One region of the Paenibacillus sp. MMO-177 genome, then DNA from elsewhere that is predicted to be linked to it. Evidence: predicted binding sites of a transcription regulator. Region 1 holds the regulator's gene; the other holds the start of a gene.
What was found. Region 1 encodes LexA, which represses DNA repair genes until DNA is damaged. Its sites were predicted from a motif close to CGAACATATGTTCG; they were not measured.
Positions count from the first base shown of each region.

Region 1 (7,400 bases):
GTTTTCAACGCCAAGTGCGCGCAGGCCGCGTGTCCAAGCTTCCTTGCGGTAGCCCGGCGCGAGCTGCTCCAGCTTGCGGAACTCTTCCTGCTCGCCTTCACGGAAATTCGCCCAGAGCCCTTCAAACGGGTTAATTCCGATCATCTTCGTGAACGGGAACGTCTCATAGGATTCATAAAGTGCACGAGCTTCTTTGCGCACGGCTTCTTCAAGCTGCTCCGGATCAACACCGGCAGCTTCCGCTCCGGCTTGGCATGTTGCTTCAAATGCTTCTTTTACGCTGCGGTCATCCCACAGCAGCGTATCGTCAAGATCAAATAGAACCGCTTGCTTCCCCATAATTCGCATAACTCTCCTACTCTTCTTCTATTTTTGTTCAAAGGGCAAATTGTGTGTTTTGGCGAAATCCTGCAGCCTTCTTCCGATCTCATCCGTTGGGTAACGGTTGAGCAGCCGCGAGAATACCCAGTTTGCGCCCTTTTGCTGCATAATGACAACAGCACCGTTTTGAACGCTGATCCCTTTAATGTTGGATACATGCAGCTGCTTGTCCCCCGTCATTTTGCGGGTCTGGATATAATCCTTGCCGATTGAAATGTACGGACGGCGCAAGAAGAAAATAAGCGCCAGGAAAATGTAGCAGCCGATTGTTACCCAGAACATAGACGTAGGCTCAAAGGACGGATCCGTAGTCACGAAAACCGTATACATACTGATCAGCAGAATAAGCACAATCGGGAATATGTAGTTGCGGCCGGTAAACCGGTCTACCTTGGGCGCTGTTGAAGTGCCGATCTGCGATACGCCATGCTTTTTACGCGCTTTGTTAATTTGGTTCGTATTTTTGCGCACTTTGCGCTCCCACGTTCGTGACAAGCTTATTCCTCCTATTGTATATTGCAGGCGCCGTTCATGGAACGGCGCCAACGCTAGCTATATGGTTGCATTACATGATTAATGAGCGACATCGTTTGGATCGCCGTCTACAATCTCGATGGAATCCAATTGCTGGCGGAAATTTCTTTTGAAATTTTCCAAGTATTTCTGGCGCAACACGGCACGTTCCGCAATTTCTTCGTCAGTCAAACCTACCGTTTTATTTTTACGGGATAATTCATTAATACGCGCGATGACTTCTTCCACTGCCTTCACCTCATTTGCTTGTTACTCAGCCTTCTTACCTATTTTGACTTTTATCGCGAGCAATTGTCAAGGCAATGATAGAAGAATAACAAAAGGACAGATAATTTCGAACATCCTGTGTCCGAATTACCTGTCCTTGCGTTTGAAATGGCTATTGAGGAATAATTAATACCTGCCCTGGCCGTAGCTCCACCGAGCTTAATTGGTTGCGTTCCTTAATTTTGTATATGTATTGTCTAATATCCTTGGAGCCCTCGGTAAAACGATCAGCAATCCCCCACAACGTATCTCCTGCCGTTACGATAACCGTCTGCTCACTCGCTGTAGCCTCTTGAATATGATCAGACGATGCATTCGTGCGCATCATGAGAAAGCTTGTAAAGAGAAGTACGAACACTGCAGCACACATAACAAGTTTAAAAGCATGGCGTTGAACATGTTGTCCCCGCGACTTGAACGATTTAGCAGTTTCTTCCTTATGGATACTTTTATAAAAAGACGGATTCATGATCATTATTATCGCTCCCCGAACGTTTGTTCTGTTTTCTTATGTCCTTAGAATAACACGAACAAATGTTTGTAGTCAACAAAAAATGCGAACTTTTGTTTTCAAGAACTTATGTTTGTACGAACTCCGGTTCTATGCTATAATTTTCTTCAAATATTATATTGGAGTGATTCACGTGTCTAAGATTTCGAACCGCCAACAGTCGATTCTTGAGTTTATTAAGAATGAGGTTCGGGACAAAGGATATCCGCCTTCTGTTCGCGAAATCGGCGAAGCGGTTGGCCTGGCGTCCAGCTCCACCGTTCACGGCCATCTGGATCGGCTTGAGAAGAAAGGCCTGATCAGACGAGATCCAACGAAACCTCGGGCGATCGAAATTTTGGATCAAGACGGTGTAGACGGCATTATCCTCCCCGCTGTGGCGCAGGTGCCTATCGTCGGCAAAGTAACGGCAGGCGTGCCGATTACCGCAACTGAGAATATTGAAGAGTACTTCCCGTTATCCGCGCACTTCGTAGGAGACGATGAAGTATTTATCCTGAATGTCATTGGCGACAGCATGATTGAAGCCGGTATACATAACGGCGACTATGTAATTGTCCGCCAGCAGCAGACCGCCAACAACGGCGATATCGTAGTAGCCATGACGGAAGATGACGAAGCGACGGTGAAGACCTTCTACAAAGAGAAGGATCATATCCGCCTCCAGCCTGAGAATTCTACCATGGAGCCGATCCGTTTGAACAATGTCACCATCCTAGGTAAAGTAGTTGGCTTGTTCCGTGATTTCCACTAACTTAATGACATAAAAGAGGCTGTTCCCGCTAATCCGATTTCGCATTCGGTTAGGGAGAACAGCCTCTTTTTTACCTGATTGTGGTATTATCAAATTACTTAATCTGTTTTGTGATAAGGTGGTTACCTTATTTGTAAGACTTCTGTTCCTCCTCTTTATCCCCTTCAATCTTATCGTCTAAATCATTCTTGCGAACGTTATTCCCGTAAGTCCCCCATCGTTATACAGAAGATAGATTTTAAATAGGGGGGCGAATGGGGGGCATTTTGTGGGCACTCCCCTCTGTCCACGAAAAAAACTAGAAATGCCCACAAAAGAAAAATCCCCGGACGCTTAGAGCGCCAAGGGATTTCCTTCTTAGTACAGCGTCAGATACTGATCGCGTTCCCATTGATGAACTTGTGTTTTATACATGTCCCATTCAATTTCTTTCAGTTCGTAGAAATGGGCAAGAGCATGTTCGCCAAGCGCATCGCAGATAACGTCGCTGCGGAGCATTTCGTCGAGCGCTTCCTTCAGGTCGGAAGGAAGGCTTGGCACGCCGGATTCCAGGCGCTCTTCTTCGGTCATGATGTAGATGTTGCGATCTACCGGTGCCGGAAGCGAAGTTTTGTTCTTGATGCCGTCGAGACCGGCTTTCAGCATTACGGCAAGAGCCAGGTAAGGGTTAGCAGCCGGATCCGGGTTACGCACCTCGATACGAGTGCTAAGACCGCGGGATGCCGGGATACGGATCATTGGCGAACGGTTGCTCGCCGACCAAGCTACGTAGCAAGGCGCTTCATAACCGGGAACCATCCGTTTGTACGAGTTGATCGTAGGGTTCGTGATAGCCGCCATCGCGCGCGCGTGCTCCAGAATACCCGCCATGTAGTATCGTGCGGTTTGGCTAAGGCCGAGACGATCCTTCTCGTCGTAAAATACGTTTGTGCTGCCTTGGAAGAGCGATTGGTGGCAGTGCATGCCGGAACCGTTCACGCCAAACAGCGGTTTCGGCATGAAGGTAGCATGAAGGCCATGCTGTCGGGCAATCGTCTTAACAACAAGCTTAAACGTTTGAATTTGGTCTGCGGCTTTGATCGCATCCGCATATTTGAAGTCGATTTCGTGCTGGCCGGGAGCTACCTCATGGTGGGATGCTTCAATCTCGAAGCCCATTTCCTCCAGCGTCAGTACGATTTCACGGCGGCAGTTCTCGCCCATGTCCATTGGCGCTAGGTCGAAATATCCGCCTTGGTCATTCAGCTCGGTAGTGGGCTCGCCTCGTTCGTCCGTCTTGAACAGGAAGAATTCCGGTTCCGGACCAACGTTCATCGCCGTAAAGCCCATTTCTTCCGCTTCTTGCAGCGCACGCTTCAGAATACCGCGCGGATCGCCTGCAAACGGAGTTCCGTCAGGCATATAAATATCGCAGATCAGACGGGCAACGCGGTCTTGCGCAACCCATGGGAATACAACCCAAGTATCCAGATCAGGGTATAAATACATGTCAGATTCTTCGATACGAACGTAACCTTCAATGGAAGATCCGTCAAACATCATCTTATTATCCAATGCTTTATCCAGCTGGCTAACCGGAATTTCTACGTTTTTGATCGTACCAAGCAAATCGGTAAATTGAAGACGGATGAATCGAACGTTCTGTTCCTCCGCAATGCGTTTAATATCCTCTTTTGTGTAGCTCACAGCATTCATCTCCTTCAAAAGAATTGTGAAGCAATTCTTACTTCGAAAGCATACGCTTTACCTTGTTCCATTCATTAACCGGGACATGCTAACGCTTGTTCAAGAAACGGGATAACTGCCCTTGAATAAGCGAAGCCTGGCCAGGACGTTTCTCCAGCAATTGCTGCTTGAGAAGGCGGTGCAGCTGCGCGTCGGACAGCTCCTTGCGCTTCACTTCAGATTGCTCGCTTACGATGGTTGCGTCGTCGGATTCTTTTGAAACCGGATTCATGACCTGCTTTATGCCGGCAATGTTTACGCCTTTTTCGATCAATGCCTTAATTTCCAATAACCGCTCTACGTCATTAAAAGAGAACAGTCGCTGGTTGCCCGCCGTTCTGGCGGGAACAATCAATTCATGCTGCTCATAATAACGAATTTGACGCGCCGTTAGATCCGTCAGCTTCATTACGATACCGATCGGAAATAAGGCCATGTTTCTACGAATATCGTCACCCATGTCGCATCAACCTTCCAGTCGCTCATTTATACTCATATCATAACGCCCTACCAAAAACGTGTCAAGGTGTGTTAGGTTTAATTACGTTTAATTGTGATAAGTCCGTTCTTTATGAGTCGACGTAACGCTGTGAGCACACCAAACTTCGCATGGGCAAACGTCAAACCGCCTTGCATATAAGCGATATAAGGCTCGCGGATCGGTGCATCGGCAGACAATTCAAGACTTCCGCCCTGAATAAAGGTTCCCGCCGCCATAATAACCGGATGCTCATAACCCGGCATGTCCCATGGCTCGGGCACAACATGCGAATCTACCGCGGCAGCCTGTTGAATGCCTTGTACAAAGGCAATGAGCTGCTCCGCTCCGCCGAATCGGACAGCCTGTATTAGGTCTGTACGCGGCTCGGACCAATGAGGTTTCGTCTCAAAGCCAAGCTGCTCGAACATCGCCGAAGCAAATACGCTTCCTTTAACGGCTTGTCCAACCAGATGCGGCGCCAGAAACAAGCCCTGATAAATACCTCGCAGCGTGTCCAGCATCGCGCCGACTTCGCCGCCGATGCCAGGAGCTGTGAGACGGAAAGCAGCTTGCTCGACAGCAGCCGCGGTGCCAACGATATATCCTCCGGTCGAAGCAAGACCGCCTCCCGGATTTTTAATAAGCGAGCCCGCCATAAGATCCACCCCAACCTGGGTTGGCTCGCGAAGCTCGGTAAATTCCCCGTAGCAGTTATCGACAAAAACAAGCACATCCGGCTTGATCTGCTTCACGCGCTGAACCATATCGCCAATCTCGGCAACGGTAAAAGACGCTCTCCAGCTGTAGCCCCTCGAACGCTGAATGCCGATGACTCTCGTCCGCTCGTTTATGCTTCCTTCAATTGCGGCCCAATCGAGACTTCCGTCCTCGTTCAGGTCCACTTCGTTATAACGAACTCCCCAGTCTTGCAGGGAACCCGTACCGTCTCCAGGCTTGCCGATCACCTTGTGCAGCGTATCGTAGGGTTTGCCGGTTATGTACAGCAGTTCATCGCCCGGCCGGAGCACGCCAAATAACGCGCACCCGATGGTGTGCGTGCCGGATACGAAATGCGGCCGCACCAGAGCGGCTTCTGCTCCAAACACATCCGCATACACCAGATCAAGCACCTCACGCCCGCGGTCATTGTAGCCATAACCCGTCGAGCCGGTGAAATGAAAATCGCTGACCTGATGCCGTTGAAAAGCACGGATCACCTTCCACTGATTTTTTTCGGCAATGCGGTCAATGGAGCGAAGCTGGCCAGCAGCCAGCTCCTCCGCTTCATCCGCTAATTTCTCAAGTTCATTCCAAATGGATTCATAATCTTCTTGCTGTTGGTAACTCATGCTAAGCCTGTCTCTCCCTTAAGTTAACGTAACCCAATTCTATTATTCAATGTACGGCTGAAGCTTATAACCGTTTTGTTCATAAGCCTGACGGCTTACTTCCACGGTCAGACGCAAAGATTCGCCGTCCTCGCTCACTTCGTTGCCGACGACTTCACCGCTGCGGTAAGCAAGCGCAATCAGGTCGCCCCGATCGGCCGGCAGGGCAAATGTAACCGTGTCACCGGTCAATTTATCCTGGATTTTATTCCGCAACAGCTCGAGATCGTCTTTTTGAAAAGCGCTGATTACAAGCGTATCAACGCCCGGAGTCGGCAATTCCACATGATTTTCTCCACAGAGGTCTTTTTTATTATAGATCGTTAAGCTAGGTGTTCCCGCCGCTCCAAGATCGCCAAGAATTTGCTCTACGACGGACATCTGCTCCTCGCGCATAGGCGAGCTGCCGTCAACGACATGGAGCACCAAATCGGCCTCAAGCACTTCCTCAAGCGTCGCGCGGAATGCGGCAACAAGGTCATGCGGCAAGTTCTGAATAAAACCGACCGTATCCGTCAGAACAATCTCGCGGCCGTTTGGCAGCTCCATTGTGCGTGAGGTCGGATCGAGAGTGGCGAACAGCTGATTCTCCACATAGACGTCAGAGCTGGTCAACTCTCGAAGCAGCGTCGATTTCCCGGCATTCGTATAGCCTACGAGAGCAACCTGGATGACACCGGATTTTTTTCTTCTTTCCCGATGCAGATTCCGGTGGCGGACCACTTCATCCAGCTGCGCCTTCAGATCGGAAATCCGGCCTCTGATGTGCCGTCGGTCCGTCTCGAGCTTCGATTCACCGGGTCCTCTCGTTCCGATCCCGCCGCCAAGCCGCGACAGGTTCTTGCCGTGGCCAGACAAACGCGGCAGCAAATAGCTGAGCTGTGCCAGCTCAACTTGGATAATCCCTTCGCGGGTCTTGGCCCGTTGCGCGAAAATATCCAAAATAAGCTGCGTCCGGTCCACAATTTTGAGATCCAGCGTTTCTTCCAGATTCCGAACTTGAGCTCCGGACAGCTCCTGGTCAAATATAGCCGTTGTTGCTCCCAGCTCATCGGCAATCGCTCTTAATTCCTCAACCTTCCCCTTGCCGATAAACCATTTGGTATCGGGAGCTTCTTTATTTTGCACCATTGTAGTCAGCACTTCGGTTCCCGCCGTCTCGGCAAGCGCAACCAGCTCCTCGAGCGAATGCTCGGGATCGCTGATGCCCCGCTTAATATCAGGGGTAACCAAACTGACTAATACAGCGCGTTCCTGCATCGTTGTCGTCGTATTGAATGTTTTTTCTCGCATGTTTGCTCCTTTTAGAGTGGAGTTATTTCGCTTCCCATTTGAAGTCCTCCGGCTTGATCGCCATCA
Region 1 is NZ_JBBCUR010000003.1:137,498-144,897, forward strand. It holds gene WFK81_RS11750 (HAD family hydrolase) at 1-339, opposite strand, end outside; gene WFK81_RS11755 (hypothetical protein) at 367-876, opposite strand; gene WFK81_RS11760 (DUF896 domain-containing protein) at 955-1,143, opposite strand; gene WFK81_RS11765 (LysM peptidoglycan-binding domain-containing protein) at 1,295-1,657, opposite strand; gene lexA (transcriptional repressor LexA) at 1,827-2,447, shown strand; gene glnA (type I glutamate--ammonia ligase) at 2,805-4,133, opposite strand; gene WFK81_RS11780 (MerR family transcriptional regulator) at 4,222-4,632, opposite strand; gene WFK81_RS11785 (methionine gamma-lyase family protein) at 4,710-6,002, opposite strand; gene hflX (GTPase HflX) at 6,045-7,334, opposite strand; gene WFK81_RS11795 (AAA family ATPase) at 7,357-7,400, opposite strand, start outside.

Region 2 (7,400 bases), 100 kb from region 1:
ACTGACGACGGAGGGTCCTCCCTTCTGCAAGGCAGGTCCGGCAAGCAGAAAAGCAGCCCCGATCAAACCTAGAGACTGAAACGATAACCCAAATGATGCAGCCGCTCCCAGTCGCCTCCGAAGCTGCTGGGCAAGCCCGAACAGATTCAGGTCATGCTTATCCTGCTGTGCTTGGGCGTATGCGCCATAAGCCGTCATACTAATATGCTTCGAAGCCCTGACACTGCGCTGCGCCCTCGAAGTCAGCATCAAAGCGCAGCCACAAACAGCGGCAAACAGCAGCAATCCGATCCATACCGCCAGCATCATTGAACCCCTCCCTACGATAATGTATGAGGGAGGGCGATTGGTCATGTCAGACGCCAAAAGGCTGCCCCGCGCAGGGGCAGCCTTTTGTTATGCCGGTTGTCATGAATGAGTTTTTATTCCGAGAACCGCAGCATGGCAAACGATACGATCGCTGCCGCAGCCCAGCACAGCGCATGGATAACGAGCCGGCGCCATTTTGACCGGAAATCCATCCGCCTCATTGTCCATAGATTTACTCCGAGGATAATCAAGGCGTAGACCAGAACGATGGCAATGCCGTAAGCCTTCTGGGAGCCTGTTGAAGGCGCCATGAATCCGTAGACCAGAACAATGCCGCCGATCAACACATAAGGAAAAAGGAATCCGAGCAGCAGATGAGCAATCGCACCGAACCATTTGATTCTTTCCATTCGCAGAAGCAGCTCCTTTGATCATCTCCGCCCTGCATGTCCGTTGCTGTACTAATTATTCGGCACCATAGCTCCTAGCGGACCGTTCTCATTGACAATATCCTGAAGATCATAGGCCGAGATCGGAAAATACGGAAAGCCGTAAGCATAAGGCGTCAACTCGTATAAGGCAAAATAAATGACAATCGACCGGTCTGCGATATAGTAATCTTGATCCGGCCGGATCGTTTGGAATGGTTCGAGCGTGCTTATATCACGCTCCTTGATCTGTTCGCTGACCGTCTCGGATATACGTTGAACGTAAGCACTTCCTGGCTTAAACAGCTGCGGAAGGCTGTAGGCGTGTCCCGTTGACACTCGGAAGGTCAGCGAGACCTGCAGCGTAAGACCGTGACTGCCGCCCGAATAGGCGTAGTTGAACAACGACAGGCTAAGAATATCCCTCTCGTTAGTCTTCACCTCGTAATATCCGCTCATTTCAGCCCGCGGATCGTCTAGCGAGCCCTGCTCGTCTACCAGCTGCTGTGCCGCTTTCCGGATGGATTCATTGATTCGCTTGATCGCATTCTCGTTTGGCCCGCCGCTTACATAGGGAATCCAAAGCTCCGCTTTCGGGAATGCCGCTCTTGCGGATTGGACAATGACTGGAGACTGAAAAGCCATATTCGAAGACACCTACCTATTTGGTCAGATGCTCCATTATATGCGCGGTACGTCTCATTTCATGCCATTCGATGCCGCCGTGCGACGATGCCGCCTTCCCAACATAGCTGAAACCTGCTCTCTCATAAAAAGGAACCAGATGCCGTTCGCACATCAGGATAATCGCCTTGTGGCCGGCGCTATCGCAAGTCGAGACGACGCGCTCGAGCAGCATGGCTCCTATTCCCCGGCGCCTCGCCTCCGAGGCTACGGCAACGGTCAGGATGCAGAAGTTATTGCCTTCCTTCTCATCCTGCTGCTCGCCTTTCATTTCATCCCCGCACGACGAGGCCGAAGTCCGGATCCCGTTCGTAATGCCAAGAAGCTTGCCGCCTGACCAGGCGGACCAGAAATATCCGGGATAATGCTCGAAGCGGTACCGGAATCCTTCCCGGGTCGCAGCAGCTTCCGGCACGTAGCATTGCTGCTCTAGCCGGAGTGCCTCTTCCAGTTCGTTTTCTTTGATTAATCGAAGCTCGATCACAGCATCATTTTCTCCCGCTCGGTCAATCTTCTGCCCTTCACGTCAAGCACAAGCTCTCCGTTATTGAGACCGATGATCCGGTCCGCGAATCGCTCCGCCCAATCGCCTTGATCAAGCACGGCAATGACCGTTACGCCTTGCTCCGTAGTCAGTCTCTTCAGATCGGACAATACGCGGTCCGCCGTATGCGGATCAAGCCCCGCTACCGGTTCGTCTGCCGCAATCACCTTTGCGCCATGCACCAGTGCCCGGGCAATGGCAATACGCTGGCGCTCGCCGCCGCTCATTGTGCTTGCCTTTTGATGGGCTTTATCCAATAGTCCCAGCTTTTCAATCGTGTCCATCGCGCCCATGTAATCGTCGTTGCGCAGCATGCCTGTCCATCTGCGCCAAGCAGGCGTTTGGGCAACGGCACCGATGCTGACATTTTTTAGTCCGGTCTTGTTCTGGTACAGTACGGGCTTCTCCTCCAAATAGGCAACCGCACGCTTGATTTTCAGCCTGCCCGCCAGCCCTTGCTTGAAGATGTCTTCGCCTTCAAAGTAATAGCTGCCGCCGCTCCACTTGTTCTGAAGCGCCAAGCTTTTGAGCAGCATCGACTTGCCGCTGCCGCTGGCCCCTTTTATCGCAATAAATTGGCCTGGCAGAACCTCAAAGCTGATATTCTTCAAGATCGTTGGTCCACCGGGAATTTGCACTCTAAGATTCGATATTCTCAACATAAGTCCATGCCCCTTTTTTGTAAACGCTTCGCCATTCTATGAATCTAGTTTACGAGAAACAAAAAACAGTTTCCACACGAACAAATGTTTGCTATAATAAAAACAGAACAAACGTTCCCTGTTTTGTATCCCACAATCATTTTGAAGGAGGCTGAATCACCATGAATAAAAGCTGCGAAAACTTTCGTTATTTAGAGAAAGGATGGCCGCGCCGGGACCTTACCTTTAAGTTTTACACGGACGGAACATTAACGATTATTGATAATCGTGCAGAGGAGGTGATCTCGCCAAATGATTTGAAGGGTGACAGCATGGATTTTTATGTACGGAGGCGTATCGCCTTTATTAAGAATAAATTGATTGCAGCTCAGCAGAAATATGCTTAATGACGCTAATATTTTAATGCAGGCGGAAATGCAGGGCGTTGGAAGAACATCTGCCCCTGCATTCCGCCTGCGCTGCTTTACGGCAGCTGTTTATTAATTCCATTCATGCTTGGAGGACGGTTTGCGAGTTTGTTCAGCTTAAGGCCAACGGCTTCCGATTTAAAACTGGATTGGTTTTGACGGTTTTGCGTTTTGTCGGCTTTATTAAATGGCATGCTCATCACCTCCCTGCTCTTTAAGAGAATGATTAGCATAAATCGCCCGAATTAAACATCCCCGGAGCTTCGTTGACGTAAGGCTTCGAATAAGGTAGATTGTTCATACGACGAACTTCACCAAAGGAGCCGTGCTTTAGATGAAGCAAAACCTTTTCTTCGACCTAGACGACACCCTCATTCACTGCAACAAATATTTCTACTTTGTGATCGAACAGTTCGTGGACGCGATGACAACGTGGTTTGCGGGTTATGAAGGGGTAAGCGCTGATGCCGTGCGCAATAAACAGACGGAGATCGATATTGCGGGGGTAGCCGTGCTCGGATTCAAGAGCGAGCATTTCCCGCAGTCTTTTATTGATACGTATCATTATTACTGCGACCTTACGGGCCGCAAAAAGTCCAAGACGGAGCAGGACTTTCTGTGGAAGCTTGGCTTAAGCGTGTATGAGCACGAAACCGAGCCGTATCCTAACATGGAAGCAACCCTCGATAAGCTGGCTGGAGAGGGACACACCCTTCATCTCTATACCGGAGGGGAAATTACGATCCAGCGCCGCAAGATCGAACAAATGAAGCTGGAGCGGTATTTCGATACGAGAGTATATATCCGCCGGCATAAGAATAGCGAAGCGCTTGAGCAGATTTTGGCTGAGGGCGGTTATGACCGCCACTTGACGTGGATGATCGGCAACTCGATCCGCACAGATGTTGTACCCGCTCTTACGGCAGGCATTAACGCCATCCATATGAGAGCGGAATCGGAATGGCAGTATAATGTCATTAATATCGAGGTAGAGCCGAAGGGGGCTTTCTTCACCTTGAATAACCTGCTTGAGGTTCCACCGGCGATTCATGACTATGTAAGTCGCAAGCAGCCTTAAAATTAATGGCATAAATAAAAGGAGTAAAGCGGCAGCAGCCGCTTTACTCCTTTTTCTGTTTAACGATTAATTTAAAGGTTACACGCCTTGAACGGATACCGTGCCTTTATCCCGGTCTGTCAACACCAGCTTGGCTTTCGTGCTGCTGCCGTCCTGGCGCTTGAAGGTAAGCTGGCTCGTTGCTCCTTTTTCAAGCAAGGAACGAACCATCGGGATCGAAATGGTCTTGCCCTGCTGTTCCTTCCAGATGACAAAGGTACAGCCATCACGGAAGGCGCTGCAGCCAAATCCGCGTTTCCCTTCAATAATATGTCCGCTGCAGCCGGATCTTGGACAAGCTGCGATCGGTTCACGGGCAGTAGGACTTGCAGCCTTGCGGGAAGTTGCTTTTGGCGCGGCGGTTACCGCAGCTGAGCCCGAAGAAGCTGCCTTGGACGAAGATGAAGCTGCTCGGCTTCCGCCAGAGGCCTTTGAAGTACGGCTGCTCCGCTTGGAACCCGCGGCTCCTCGCTTGCCTCCGTTCTCCCGCTCTTCAAACGTTCCCGGCGCTGCCGGGCGCTGCTGGCGGACCTTATCCACAATCATAGCGGCGAACTGCTTCACCTTCATCATAAACTGGTCATCGGATGCTTCACCGCGCGAAATCTGGTGCAAACGCTGCTCCCAGCGGCCCGTCATTTCCGGTGATGCGAGAAGATCAACGCCCGCTCCGCGAATCAACTCGATAGCGGCGCAGCCTTTGGAGGAGATCTCCAATTTCTTGCCGGTCAGATCCACGTAACCAACCTGCTTCAACCGTTCGATGGTCGCTGCACGGGTGGCCGGCGTGCCAAGCCCCGTATCCCTCATCGCCTCGCGCAGCTCGTCATCTTCCATCGACTTGCCGGCACTTTCCATTGCTTTAAGCAAAGTGCCCTCGGTATAAGGCTTTGGCGGCTGGGTCGTTTTCTCGAGTGATTCCGATTTCACGCATTTGACGCCCTGCTGAGGCTCAATCGCAAACGGTTTATCGGTGAGCAGCTCTTCATCATCGCTCTCGGCCTCATCCTTTTCGCTCGCTTTTTTCTTGCTTGTCTTCTTCGCGGTTTGCCCCTGATCCTGCAAAACAACCTTCCAGCCAAGCTCCAATAGCTCCTTCGCCTTTGTGCGGAAAATCTCGGTTTCCACCTCGGTTAGAACCGTATGATTCTTATACACCGCAGGAGGATAATACTGCGACAGGAACCGCCGGACGATCATATCATAAATATTCTGCTCCTCCGGGCTTAGGCCGGAAGGACGCTTTGGCGTCGGCATTATCGCGTGGTGATCCTCGACCTTGGCCGGATTGCATACCGCCTTATTCCCCTTATGCACCCGCCCCCGATCCGCGCCGTTTGCCAGATCGCGGTAAGAATCGGATCCCTGCAGCATCGTCAGCACCTTTTGCATGACAGGCAGATTCTCTTCCGTTACGTAGTTGGAATTCGTACGCGGATAGGTAATGGCTTTATGCTTCTCATACAAAGCCTGCGCGATATCGAGCGTTTTCTTCGCCGAATAGCCGTAACGACCGTTTGCTTCCCGCTGCAGAAGCGTCAGATCATGCAGGCGGAACGGATATTCCTTGCTCTCCGCCGTCTGATACTCCTTAATATTGCCGGGCTTCCCCTGCGTCTTGGCGGCCAGCGCTTCCGCCTTCGCTTTGTCCGTAATCCGATCCCCCTGCCATATGCCTGAATATTGAAATCCGTTCTGATCGAATAAAGCCTTTACGACATAATACATATCCGACTTGAAAGCCGTAATCTCTTTGTGCCGGTCATACAGCAGCGCGAGGACAGGCGTCTGTACTCTGCCAACCGAGAGCAACGCCTTATGACGGATCGTAAATGCGCGGGAAGCATTCATCCCGATCAGCCAATCCGCCTCGCTGCGCGCCCTGGCTGCCCTTGTAAGCGGAGCATAGTCTTCGTCGCTTCGAAGGGAGTCAAACCCCTTTCTGATCGTCTCAGGCGTTAAATCAGAGATCCACAGACGGTCTGTCGGCTGGGGGAGCTTCAAATATTGCCGGATCAGATGAAAAATAAGCTGTCCCTCGCGCCCGGCGTCACATGCGTTCACAAGACGGCCGCAGCGCTTCGCAAGCTCTCCGATCGTCTTGAGCTGATCCTTTGTCCGGGCATTTGGCCACAGCTTGAACTTATCCGGAATAATCGGCAAATCTTGATCGTTCCATCTTTTATAGCGCGCGTCATACTGGTCTGGCTCCGCCAGCGTAACCAGATGACCAATCGCCCAAGTAATAATATAACGGTCGCCTTCCAGGTACGTCCGCTTATTCGCCGCCTTAGGCTCTACAACCGCAGCGATCGTACGCCCCATATCGGGCTTTTCCGCAATAATTAATGTCTTCAACTAATCGCCTCTCATATCTAGCTTGTTCGTTCTACCTTGCTTTTCATCGATGCAAAAATTTTACTCACGCCATCTGCCCAATTCTGATCCTCCGCGTATTTGCGGTTGATCCAGGCAATCGGGTCCTTGCCCTCAGGACGGTTTTTGCTCCACTTTAATACAGTCTGTGAAGCGATTCGCGCCGAATCATGGATGGTCGTATTGTAGTCTTGCCAGCTATAAAAAACATTGAACGGATTGTTGGCGATCTTTATCGCCTGTTTATTCGACCTTGGTACAAAAGCTTGCTCCTGACCGGTAATCGCGAATAAAAAGAGGGGATGTATATCGAATGTTTTTGCTGCGTCGATGATGGCATCCAAATAAGGCTGTTCCGCCAGAAGGGAATCTTTGCTGTTCAAATAGTCGACCAGGCTTTCCTTATCTACGTCCGTATAACGCAGCTCGTCCGGAAGCTCGTTGCCCGCTGCCGCCGGCATCACGTTCTCGTAAGACTGCAATGTCATTGGCGGCTGCAGCTTATTAGGAGAAGGCCTGAGCAGCGACCAGCCGTACAGAAGCGAAGCGCTCACCAGCATGATGGATAAAAGAGAATAGATCAACGTCTGCTTTCGCCGGTAAGGCTTTAGAGCCGCATTAAGGGGCTTTTGAACCGGCAACGGAATAACCTCAGCCAGCTCAGGTGCCGAATCCTTTTTCCCTTCTAACCGGTACTCGGATCCCAGCCATTCCTTTAACTGCTCCCACGGGGCAGAGGTCCCGTACTCCTCTTTCTTCGCCAGCTTGTCCAATTGGATTCGGAACAAGTTCCACTCCAGCTGAGTGCCGCTCTGCTCTTCAACCCACTTATGAAGCGGTGTAACGACATTGGAATCTGCCAGGTCAAGGGCA
Region 2 is NZ_JBBCUR010000003.1:34,974-42,373, forward strand. It holds gene WFK81_RS11165 (amino acid permease) at 1-306, opposite strand, end outside; gene WFK81_RS11170 (hypothetical protein) at 423-719, opposite strand; gene WFK81_RS11175 (DUF3298 and DUF4163 domain-containing protein) at 771-1,382, opposite strand; gene WFK81_RS11180 (GNAT family N-acetyltransferase) at 1,399-1,905, opposite strand; gene WFK81_RS11185 (phosphonate ABC transporter ATP-binding protein) at 1,902-2,627, opposite strand; gene WFK81_RS11190 (hypothetical protein) at 2,789-3,013, shown strand; gene WFK81_RS11195 (hypothetical protein) at 3,091-3,228, opposite strand; gene WFK81_RS11200 (HAD family hydrolase) at 3,369-4,112, shown strand; gene WFK81_RS11205 (type IA DNA topoisomerase) at 4,191-6,509, opposite strand; gene WFK81_RS11210 (hypothetical protein) at 6,527-7,400, opposite strand, start outside.
Region 2: the regulator LexA is predicted to act here: its motif matches at 2,705-2,718, upstream of WFK81_RS11185 (phosphonate ABC transporter ATP-binding protein).